DNA from 3 places in the Micromonospora sp. DT178 genome. Region 2 is predicted to be linked to each of the others. Evidence: riboswitches for the same ligand, from Rfam matches in the RefSeq annotation. Region 2 holds a riboswitch; each other region holds the start of a gene.
The links. Region 2 has a riboswitch for cobalamin ahead of ACLQ22_RS00340 (ABC transporter substrate-binding protein). Riboswitches for the same ligand answer to the same signal wherever they lie in the genome.

Region 1: it holds a riboswitch for cobalamin, as region 2 does, so the genes downstream of both, ACLQ22_RS22865 (ribonucleoside-diphosphate reductase subunit alpha) here and ACLQ22_RS00340 (ABC transporter substrate-binding protein) in region 2, are expected to answer to the same signal.
Region 3: it holds a riboswitch for cobalamin, as region 2 does, so the genes downstream of both, ACLQ22_RS09520 (prenyltransferase/squalene oxidase repeat-containing protein) here and ACLQ22_RS00340 (ABC transporter substrate-binding protein) in region 2, are expected to answer to the same signal.

What each region holds. Positions count from the first base shown of each region.
Region 1 is NZ_JBNCKV010000013.1:167,220-170,483, forward strand. Features, by position in the region: gene ACLQ22_RS22865 (ribonucleoside-diphosphate reductase subunit alpha) at 1-1,289, opposite strand, end outside; cobalamin riboswitch at 1,508-1,722, opposite strand; gene ACLQ22_RS22870 (hypothetical protein) at 1,786-1,953, shown strand; gene ACLQ22_RS22875 (N-acetylmuramoyl-L-alanine amidase) at 2,014-3,111, opposite strand.
Region 2 is NZ_JBNCKV010000001.1:65,841-69,104, forward strand. Features, by position in the region: gene ACLQ22_RS00330 (ABC transporter ATP-binding protein) at 1-789, shown strand, start outside; gene ACLQ22_RS00335 (ABC transporter ATP-binding protein) at 786-1,511, shown strand; cobalamin riboswitch at 1,589-1,769, shown strand; gene ACLQ22_RS00340 (ABC transporter substrate-binding protein) at 1,799-2,812, shown strand; gene ACLQ22_RS00345 (FecCD family ABC transporter permease) at 2,818-3,264, shown strand, end outside.
Region 3 is NZ_JBNCKV010000004.1:169,498-172,761, forward strand. Features, by position in the region: gene ACLQ22_RS09515 (MFS transporter) at 1-719, opposite strand, end outside; cobalamin riboswitch at 1,074-1,197, shown strand; gene ACLQ22_RS09520 (prenyltransferase/squalene oxidase repeat-containing protein) at 1,298-2,350, shown strand; gene ACLQ22_RS09525 (hypothetical protein) at 2,386-2,871, shown strand; cobalamin riboswitch at 2,960-3,099, shown strand; gene ACLQ22_RS09530 (cell wall anchor protein) at 3,237-3,264, shown strand, end outside.

The DNA.
Region 1 (3,264 bases), on a different contig from region 2:
ACCTCGACGATCTCGGTGCACAGGTTGGACAGGTGCACCACGTTGCCCGCCTCGGCGGTCTGGTTGCACAGCCGGTTCGCGGCGTCCTTGAACGTCATCCACCCGTTGCCGGTCTGTGCGAGGGCGCGCATCATCCGCCCGTACAGCTCCCGCGCCGGGACCTGCCGCACGTAGCGGCCCTGCTCCTCGGCGGCCCGGTACGCCGCGTCGAACTCCTCCCCCCACAGGTCCGGCAGCTCCGGCACCACGTCAGGGTCGAACAGCGACCACACCCCGTCGGACTCCACCCGCCGCATGAACTCGTCCGGGATCCAGTTGGCCAGGTTCAGGTTGTGGGTGCGCCGGGCGTCCTCACCGGTGTTGTCCCGCAGCTGGAGGAACTCCTCGACGTCCGGGTGCCACGGCTCCAGGTAGACGCAGGCCGCGCCCTTGCGCCGACCACCCTGGTTGACCGCCGCCACCGAGGCGTCCAACGTCCGCAGCCACGGCACGATCCCGTTGGACTGCCCGTTGGTGCCCCTGATCAGCGCGCCCCGCGAGCGGACCCGCGAGAACGCGATGCCGATCCCGCCGGCGAACTTCGACAGGTTCGCCACCTGCGCGTACCGCTGGTAGATGGAGTCGAGCTCGTCGCGCGGGGAGTCGACCAGGTAGCAGGAGGACATCTGGGTGTGCCGGGTGCCGGAGTTGAACAACGTCGGCGAACTCGGCAGGTACGCCAGGCTCGACATCAGCCGGTAGAACTCGATCGCCTCGTCCGGTGCCTGCGACAGGCCGCAGGACACGCGCAGCAGCCAGTACTGCGGGGTCTCCAGCACCAGCCGGCTCGTCGGGTGGCGAAGCAGGTACCGGTCGTAGACCGTACGCAGCCCGAAGTACTCGAAGCGCAGGTCGCCGCGCGGGTCGACGGCGGCGTCGAAGGCGCTCGCGTGGGCCGCGACGAACGCCGCGGTGTCGTCGCCGATCAGGCCCTCGGCGTGGCCGCGCCGGATCGCCTCGCTGAAGGAGCCGATGCCCTGCCGGCGGACCTCCTTGTCGACGTACCCGGCCAGCAGGCGGGCCGCCAGCCGCGAGTACTGCGGCTCCTCACCGATCATCTCCGCGGCGGTCTGGATGGACAGCCGGTCCAGTTCGGCCGTCGTCGCCCCGTCGTACAGGCCGCTGATCGTCCGGGTCGCCACCCGCAGCGGGTCGACGTCGGCGAGGTCGTCGGCCCACCGCTCGACCGCGCGGACGATCCTGTTGACGTCGACCACCTCGGTGCCGCCGTCGCGCTTGCGGACCCGCATCTGCGGCCGCCGCTGGCCCGCCACGGCCGCATCGTCGACCGCCGTGCCGTCGGCCGGAACAACCTCGGTGACTGTCACCACTCACTCCTCGCGAGCCTTGATCCCAGACGGAACTCCTGGGCACGCGGGGAGCGGACACCGACGACGACGCGCGCAGGCACGCGTCGGGATGGCGTCGGCCGTCCCACGAGGCCTCGGACCGCCGCACACCCGGATGCGGGCGTACGGCGCACTGGCAGGTCTTCGGACTCGCGGGCGCGACCGGGCTCGCCGGTCTCCTACTGGCCGTCGCTTCCCAGGCCGCTGGCGGCCCAGTGCTGATGACGGCGGTCGTTCCCACTCACCGCTGCGGGGCAGTCCCGGATTCCCACCGGGTTCCCTCTTGCCTCGACCGCTCCGGATGAGCGGCCGAACCAGCTGCGCCGACACCATATATAGGGTTGGCGTCGTTGTCACACGCCACATGTCGGTCTCGGGCGTGTCATCGGCGGCCCGGGTGACGCCCGTCGATCGCCGGCCCGGCGTCCGCGTCGATGCCCGCCCTCGGCGGCGCGGAGGCTGTCGTCCGCTCGGTACGGTCGCGCTGCGCGCCGAGGAGCTGTCGGCCCGTACCGGCGGCGCGGTCCTGGTCTGCCAGGTGCTCGAGTTCCACAACTGGCACTGACGTGCGAGCGGACCGGGATCCTGTGGTCACCCGATCCCGGTCCGCCCCCAGGCGGTGCAATCAGACCTTGGTGACCCGGACGGCGTCGGCCACCACGTAGCCGGGGGTGCTGGTCCACCGGCTCACCGCGACCAGGTTGCGGTCACCGGCGGCCAGTCCGAAGGTGCCCAGCGAGCGCCACACGCCGCCGCTGGAGCGCTGGTCCACGTTGACCGTGCGGTTGCCCGAGGCGGTGACGACGACGTGCGGGGCCGCGCTGTTGTAACCGGGGTCGGCCGGGTGGCGTACCTCGATCCGGTAGTCGCCGGCCGTCGGGATGTTCACCTTGAACCAGGCGGCGTCGCTGGCGGGCGTCGGATTGGCGAAGCGGTAGTCGGCCCCGTAGCGCTGGGCCGAGTACGAGGAGGTGCCCCAGTTGGTGCTCGCCGTGAACCGTCCCGCCGTGGCGTTGTCCACGATGGTGCCGCCCGTGGGCGGCGGGTTGGTGGTGCCGAGGCCGAGGTAGGCGGCGATGCCCTCGGCGTGCCCACGGGCGACGGCGGTGATGAAGTCCGCCCGCTTGAGCAGGTTCGAGTCGGCGACGCTGTCGATGAAGAGGTTCTCGGTCAGCACCGCGGGCATGGCCGCCTCGCGCAGCATGTGGAAGTTCGCGGTCTTCAGCCCTCGGTCGGTGACCCCGCCGATCGTCCGCATGGCGCCGATCACCCTCGGGTGCAGCGCGTTGTGCAGGTTGACGGTGGCCGCGCCCGCCGTCGGGTACCGGTAGCTCTCGAAGCCGGTGCCGCCGCCGGAGTTGATGTGCACGCTCACGAGCAGGTTCGCGCCCCACGCGTTGGCGTCGTCCGTGCGGTACGCCAGGCTGCGGGTGATGTCGGTCGTCCGGGACATGCGGACGTCGACGCCCCAGTTGGCCAGCAGGATGTTGCGCAGTTGCAGGGAGATGTCGAGCGTCAGGGCCTTCTCCTGCAGCCCGTTGCCGACCGCGCCGGGGTCGGTGCCGCCGTGGCCCGGGTCGATGTAGACCTTCGGCAACGCCGCCCATGCGGGGCCGGCGACGATGGGGACGGCCGCGGCGCCGGCGACGGCAGCCAACAGGGTACGCCGCCGAAGCGTCGGGTTGTCGAACATGTGCACCTCGTCATCGGGAGAGATCGACACTGCTCGGCAATATAGCGGGACATCGATAAAACATGAAAGATGTCTACGTCCTTTGATCTGAGATCTGAAGGTTTCCTCCTACGGCCGGCCGAACCGCCGAGCCCGACCGCTGGCCGGCCGAGCGTGGAGTGCGGTCGCGACGGCCGTCGTGCC
Region 2 (3,264 bases):
CCCGGCAACGCCACCGTCACCGGGCACGCCCGCCTGCGCCCGCCCACCGGGGCGCAGGTCGACCTGGTCGGCTCCTCCGAGCGCCACCTCGCCCGCGTCGTACGCGGCCGCGCGGTCGGGCTGGTGCCGCAGAGCCCCGCCACCGCCCTGACCCCCGTACGGACGGGCCGGCGGCTGCTGGAGGAGACCCTGCGCGCCCACGGGCACACCCGGCGCGAGGCGCCCGCGGCGGCCGAGCGGGTCGCCGCCGAGGTGGGTCTCGACCCCGCCGACCTCGACCGCTACCCGCACGAACTCTCCGGCGGCATGGCCCAGCGCCTGGCCACCGCCCTCGCCCTCGCCCCGGACCCGCCGCTGCTGCTCGCCGACGAACCCACCACGGGCCTCGACCGGCCCCTGGTCGACCACACCCTCGACCTGCTGCGTCGCCGCTGCGACGCCGGCGGCGCCGTCCTGCTCATCACCCACGACCTGGCCGCCGCCCGCCGGGTCGCGGACACGGTCGCCGTCATGTACGCCAGCCGGATCGTGGAACGGCGGCCGACGGCCGAGTTGTTCGCGGTGCCCGCCCACCCGTACACCGCCGGCCTGCTCGACGCCCTGCCCGAGCGGGCCTTCCGGCCGGTCCCCGGCCATCCGCCGATGCTCACCGACCTGCCTCCGGGCTGCGCCTTCGCCCCGCGCTGCGACCGCGCCACCGACGTCTGCCGCACCCCGCCCGCACCCCCGGCGGGTGGACCGGGCAGAGTCGCCTGCCACCACCCGCTGACCCTCGGAGCGCCGGCATGACCAGCACCGCCGGGAGCGCCGGCATGACCAGCACCGCCGGGAGCGCCGGCACGACCAGCACCGCCCTCGCGGCCCACGAGGTGGCGGTCTCCTACGGCGGCCGGCGCGTCCTCGACGGCGTCGACCTGCGCGTCGCGCCCGGCGAGACGGTCGGCCTGCGCGGGCCCTCGGGCAGCGGCAAGTCCACCCTCGCCCGGGTGCTGGCCCTGCTGCACGCCCCCGAGGCCGGGCACGTCACCCTCGACGGCCACCGGGTTGCGGGTTCCCGGCACCGGGTGCCCGCCGCCGTCCGTACCCGGGTCGCGATCCTGTTCCAGAGCCCCCGCGCCGCCACCGATCCCCGGCTGGGCCTCGCCGACATCATCGCCGAGCCGCTGCGCGCCACCGGCACGCCCGAGGAACCGGCGCGGGCCCGGGCGGCGGAGCTGGCCGACCTCGTCGGCCTCACGCCCGACCTGCTCGCCCGCCGCCCGCACGCGGTCAGCGACGGGCAGCTGCAACGCGCCTGCCTCGCCCGCGCGCTCGTGCACCGGCCCGACTACCTGCTCTGCGACGAGGCCACCGCCATGCTCGACGCCTCCACCCAGGCGCACCTCGCGGCCGTCATCACCGACTACCAGCGGCAGCACGCCGCCGGGGTGCTGCTCATCACCCACGACCCGGCGCTGATGGCCCGCTGGGCCACCCGGGTGGTCGACCTGCCGACCGCCGCGCAGCCCTGACCGGCGCGCCCTCCCGACAGCCCCCGGCGGACCGTCCCTGACGGTGTTCGTCACGTGACTTTCGGGGCGGTCGGCGGCTAGGGTGACGCTGCCGTGGTGCTCGGGAAGCCGGTGCAAGACCGGTGCGGCCCTCGCCACTGTGATCGGGAAGTTCGCGGCCCTCGTCGTACGAGGTCACTGGGCGTAACCCGCCTGGGAAGGCCGGCCACGGACGCACCTCCCGTCAGCCAGGAGACCGGCCACGGCACTGCGATGACCCGTCCACGAGGTGTTGGAAGGCGGTCCCGATGCGCGTGCGCGCAGTGCGGTCCACCCTGTCCCGGCGCGTTGCCGCGCCCCTGTCCGTCCTCGTCGTCCTGCTCGCCGGGTGCGCCACGGACGCCCCGGCCACGACGCCCCCGCCGTCCGCCGCTCCGGTCGCGCTGACCAACTGCGGTACGCCGGTCACCGTCGCCGCCCCGCCCGAGCGGGCGGTGACCCTGAACCAGCCCGCCACGGAGATCATGCTGGCGCTCGGCCTCGCCGACCGGATGGCCGGCACGGCGTACCTGGACGACGCGATCCTGCCGGAGCACGCCGCCGCGTACGCCGCCGTGCCGGTGCTGTCGGACAGGTACCCGGCGAAGGAGAAGCTGCTGGAGGCGGCGCCGGACTTCGTCTACGCCTCGTTCCACAGCGCCTTCGGCGACGAGGGCGTCGGCGACCGCGCCGCGCTCGCGGGGCTCGGCATCGGCACGTACCTCTCGCCGGCCGGGTGCCCGAAGCAGCACCGGCCGGCGAAGCTGACCGTCGAGGACGTGTTCGCCGAGATCCGGGACGTGGCGGCCGTCTTCGGGGTGCCGGAGCGGGCCGAGAAGCTCATCGCCGACCAGCGGGCCCGGATCGCGACGGCCGCCGCCCGGATCGGCGGCGCGCGGGACGTGTCCGTGCTCTGGTGGGACGCCGGCGCCGACGCCCCGAGCGTGGGCGCCTGCTGCGGCAGCCCCAACATGATCATGTCGGCGGTCGGGGTGGGCAACGTGTTCGGCGACCTCACCGGCGGCTGGGCCGACACCAGCTGGGAGGCGGTCGTGGACCGCGACCCCGGCGTGATCGTGCTGGTCGACGCGGGCTGGGACGCGGCCGCCGCGAAGCGGGCCTTCCTGACCCGCCACCCCGGCCTGAAGGAGCTGCCGGCGGTGGCCCGGCAACGGTTCGTCGTCATCCCGTTCTCCTCCACCTCCGCCGGGGTGCGCGTCGTGCTGGGCGTCGAGGCGCTCGCCGCGGGCGTGGCGCAGCTCCCCGCCGGGGCGGACCGCTGACCGCCGTGGCCCGCCGCGCCGGCCCCGGACCAGCCCGCCGCACCGCCCCCGACCCGACCCGCCGCGCCGGCCCCGGGTCCGCCGACCGCGCCGCCCTCGGGTCCGCCGACCGCGCCACCCCCGCCGGAGTCCGGGCGGCCAACCCGCTCGGCCTGGTGGTGCTGCTGGTCGCCCTGCTGGCCGGGCTGGTCGTGTCGATCGGGGTGGCCGTCACCGTCGGGCCGGCCGACATCCCCGTGTCGACGGTCTGGTCGGTCGTGGCCGACCGGCTGGGACTCCCGCACGCCGAGGTGCCGCTGCTGCGCGAGCACATCGTCTGGCGGCTGCGCCTGCCCCGGGTGCTCGGGGCCGCCGCCGTGGGAGGCGGACTGGCGGCCGTCGGCGCGGTGATGCAGACCGTCACCCGCAACCCGCTGGCCGACCCGTACCTGCTCGGGGTCTCCTCGGGGGCG
Region 3 (3,264 bases), on a different contig from region 2:
AGGCTGTCCGCCGCGTCGAGCAGAGCCAGCGTCCGGATCACCGGATTGCGCCACAGCCAGGCCAGCCCGTGACCGATGTCGGCCAGGAGCACGCGCGGCGAGGCCGACGTGGCCGATTGTTGCTGGAAGTCGGCGCGGATGGTCAGCAGGGACACGGCCGAGGCCAGGAACGAGGCGGCGTTGATCGCGAACGGGACCACCCGGCCCACGGCGTAGGCGATGCCAGCCACGGAGGCGCCGACGATCCGGAGCGCGTTGGACATCGCCCCGATCGTTGCGAGCGCGCCAGGCAGGTCACTCCTGGCGACGATGTTCGGCAGCGCCGAGCTGTTCGCCGCTGCGAACAGGGTGCTGAGCACACCGTTGAGCAGCGCGACGGCGTACAGCTGCGGCATGCCCAACGCGCCGAGCGCCGCGGCGAGGGGCACGGTGGCGGTCAGCGTCCCACGGCCGATCTCGCACCAGATCATCGTGGATCTGCGATCCCAGCGGTCGACCAGGGCGCCGGCCACCAGCCCGAAGACGATGTAGACCGCAGTCTGGAGGCCGAGCAGGATGCCGGCCTGGGTCGAGGATCCGGTCAGGGCCACGACGAGAAGAGGCAGAGCGAGGAACTGAAGTTGGTCACCCAGATGTGAGACCAACCGTCCGCCGACCAGCAGTCGGAAGTCGCGCTGGCGCCACAGGTGTCGTCGCGGCGTCGAGGTGAGGTTGTCCATGGTGAAGTCCTGTCGATGAATGCGCCTACTCGGCGGGCCGTCACGGGCTCGACAGACACGCGGGTGCGGCGACGCACGGCATCGCAGCGAGAAAAATCACCAGAAGCCGCCGAAAAAGGGCAGACTTCACCCGCGTGTCGCAGCGTGACAGCTAGGACTTACGCGGAGAGGACATGAGCTGAGATCTTAAGGGGCGACGCGACCGCCGGCGACCCGACCGTGGTCACCGAATGGACCACCTGAGCCCGGACCGGACGCGTCCGCGGTCGGCGACCGCCCCGCCAACGGCCACTGTGCGTCCGCAGTGGACGACGCATTGACACGGAAGCGCGTGCCCGGCGAGACTGACGCCACAACTCAATCAGCGCGTATGTATGGGGGAAGTCCGGTCGAAGTCCGGCGCTGGCCCGCAACGGTAGGCCGTCGAGATGCACCTCTGACGGCAAGCCCGAATACCCGACGTACGCGCGGAATCCGCTCCCCCACCCGTCGTGGCCCACGGGTCGGAGTCCCGGTCGACCCCACGCTGCGGTGGTCGTCGGGCTTCTGACGACCGCCGGGCCGGAAAGGCGCTTCCGATGGTCGTCCGCCTGAGCCGGCACCGCCTGCTCGCCCTGTTCTGCGGTGTGCTCACCGCCCTCACCCTCGCGACACCGGCATCAGCCCACGTCTCCCCCACCTCGCCCGCCGGGGTCGGTCGGTCGGAGGCCGCGGCCGGCTGGCTGGCCCGGCAACTCGTCGACGGCGAGCGCCTCGAGGTGGTCTTCGACGGCGTCGCCTACCCCGACCAGGGGCTGACCCTCGACGCGGTGTTCGCCGCCGCCGCCGCCGGCGTCGCCGACGACCCGGGGGCCCGGGCGCTGGCCTGGGTCACCCGACCGGACATCCGCGACGCCTACGTCGGCGACGGCACGACCGAGGCGTACGCGGGCGCGACCGCCAAGCTCGCCCTCGCCGTCCAGGTGCGCGGCGGCGACCCGACCGACATCGGCGGCGTGGACCTGATCGCCCGGCTGCGCTCGCTCCAGGACCCCAGCGGCCGGTTCACCGACCGGTCGGCGTACGGGGACTACAGCAACACGTTCAGCCAGTCGTTCGCCCTCCTCGCCCTGGACCACACCTCGCAGGGCCCGCCCCCGGCGGCCGCCGCCTGGCTGGCCGGCACCCGCTGCCCGGACGGCGGCTACCCGGCGTTGCCCGCGCAACCGGTCTGCACCTCCGACGTGGACGCCACCGCGCTCGCGGTGCAGGCGCTGCGGGTCGCCGACCGCCCGACCGACGCCGCCGCCGGGCTGAGCTGGCTGCTGTCCGTGCAGCGCGCCGACGGCGGTTTCGCCAACGCCGCCGGTACCCCGAACGCCAACAGCACCGGCCTCGCCGCGCAGGCGCTGCACGACGGTCACCGACCGCTGGCCTGGGCACGGGCGCGGGTGTTCCTCGCCGGGCTCCAGGTCGGCTGCGCCGGGGCACCGGCCGACCGGGGCGCGGTCGACTTCGACGGCGGCACCTTCGACCCGGGCACCGCCGCCCGGGCCACCGGCCAGGCCGTCCTCGGCCTGACCGGCACCGGGTACGCCCGGCTGTCCGCGGCCGGCGCCACCCCGGGCACGCCAATCCCCGCCTGCCCGTGACCCGTCCCGTCGCTCACCCGATTCCAGGAGGAACCGTGTTCCGTCACCGATCCACCGTGCGCGCACGACTCGCCGGCCTGCTGGCCGCTGCCGTCGCCACCGTCGCCCTCACCGCCGTCGAACCCGCCCCACGGGCCGCGCAGGCCGCCGCCTGCACCGGCACCTCCGGCGTCACCGTCGTGGTGGACTTCGCCGCGCTCGGCGGCGGCGTCCAGGTCGCCTGTGCCCCGGGCGATCCGGCCACCGGGGTGGCCGCCCTCCAGGGCGCCGGCTTCACGGTGACCGGCACCCAGCGCTGGGGGCTGGCATTCGTCTGCCGGATCAACGGCAAGCCGACCGTCGCGACCGATCCGTGTGTCAACACCCCGCCCGTCACGGCGTACTGGTCGTACTGGCACGCCTCCAGCGGCGGCGCCTGGTCCTACAGCACGTCCGGCGCGAGCAGCTACAACCCGGCCCCGGGCACCGTCGAGGGCTGGTCGTTCGGCGCGGGCGCCCCGCCGAGCATCGCCGCGCCCTGACCGGAGCCGCACACGGCGTGACCGCGGTGCTGCACCGGGTGTCGGCCACCGCCCCTGGCGTCGCGAGACGTGCGGGCGGTACGGTGTCGGCACCCGGTGCACACCGGGTCCACAACTGCATACGTCCCGTGTGGGGGGAAGCCGGTTCGAAGCCGGCGCTGACCCGCAACCGTGAGCGAGGCTTCGGCCTCGCGAGCCGGAATGCCTCGCCCGGGACGAGCGGCTTCCACTGTCGAGGTTCACAGGGTGAAGTCCGGGCCACCGAGGCCCGCTCCACCCCGCTCATCGCATCATGCGAGCGGGGTGTCGCTGTCCCCGGGTGCTTTCCGGAGCTTCCACCGACCGCTCTGCGAAAGGCACCTCTCATGTCCCGGTCCCGCTCCCGGCGTCTCG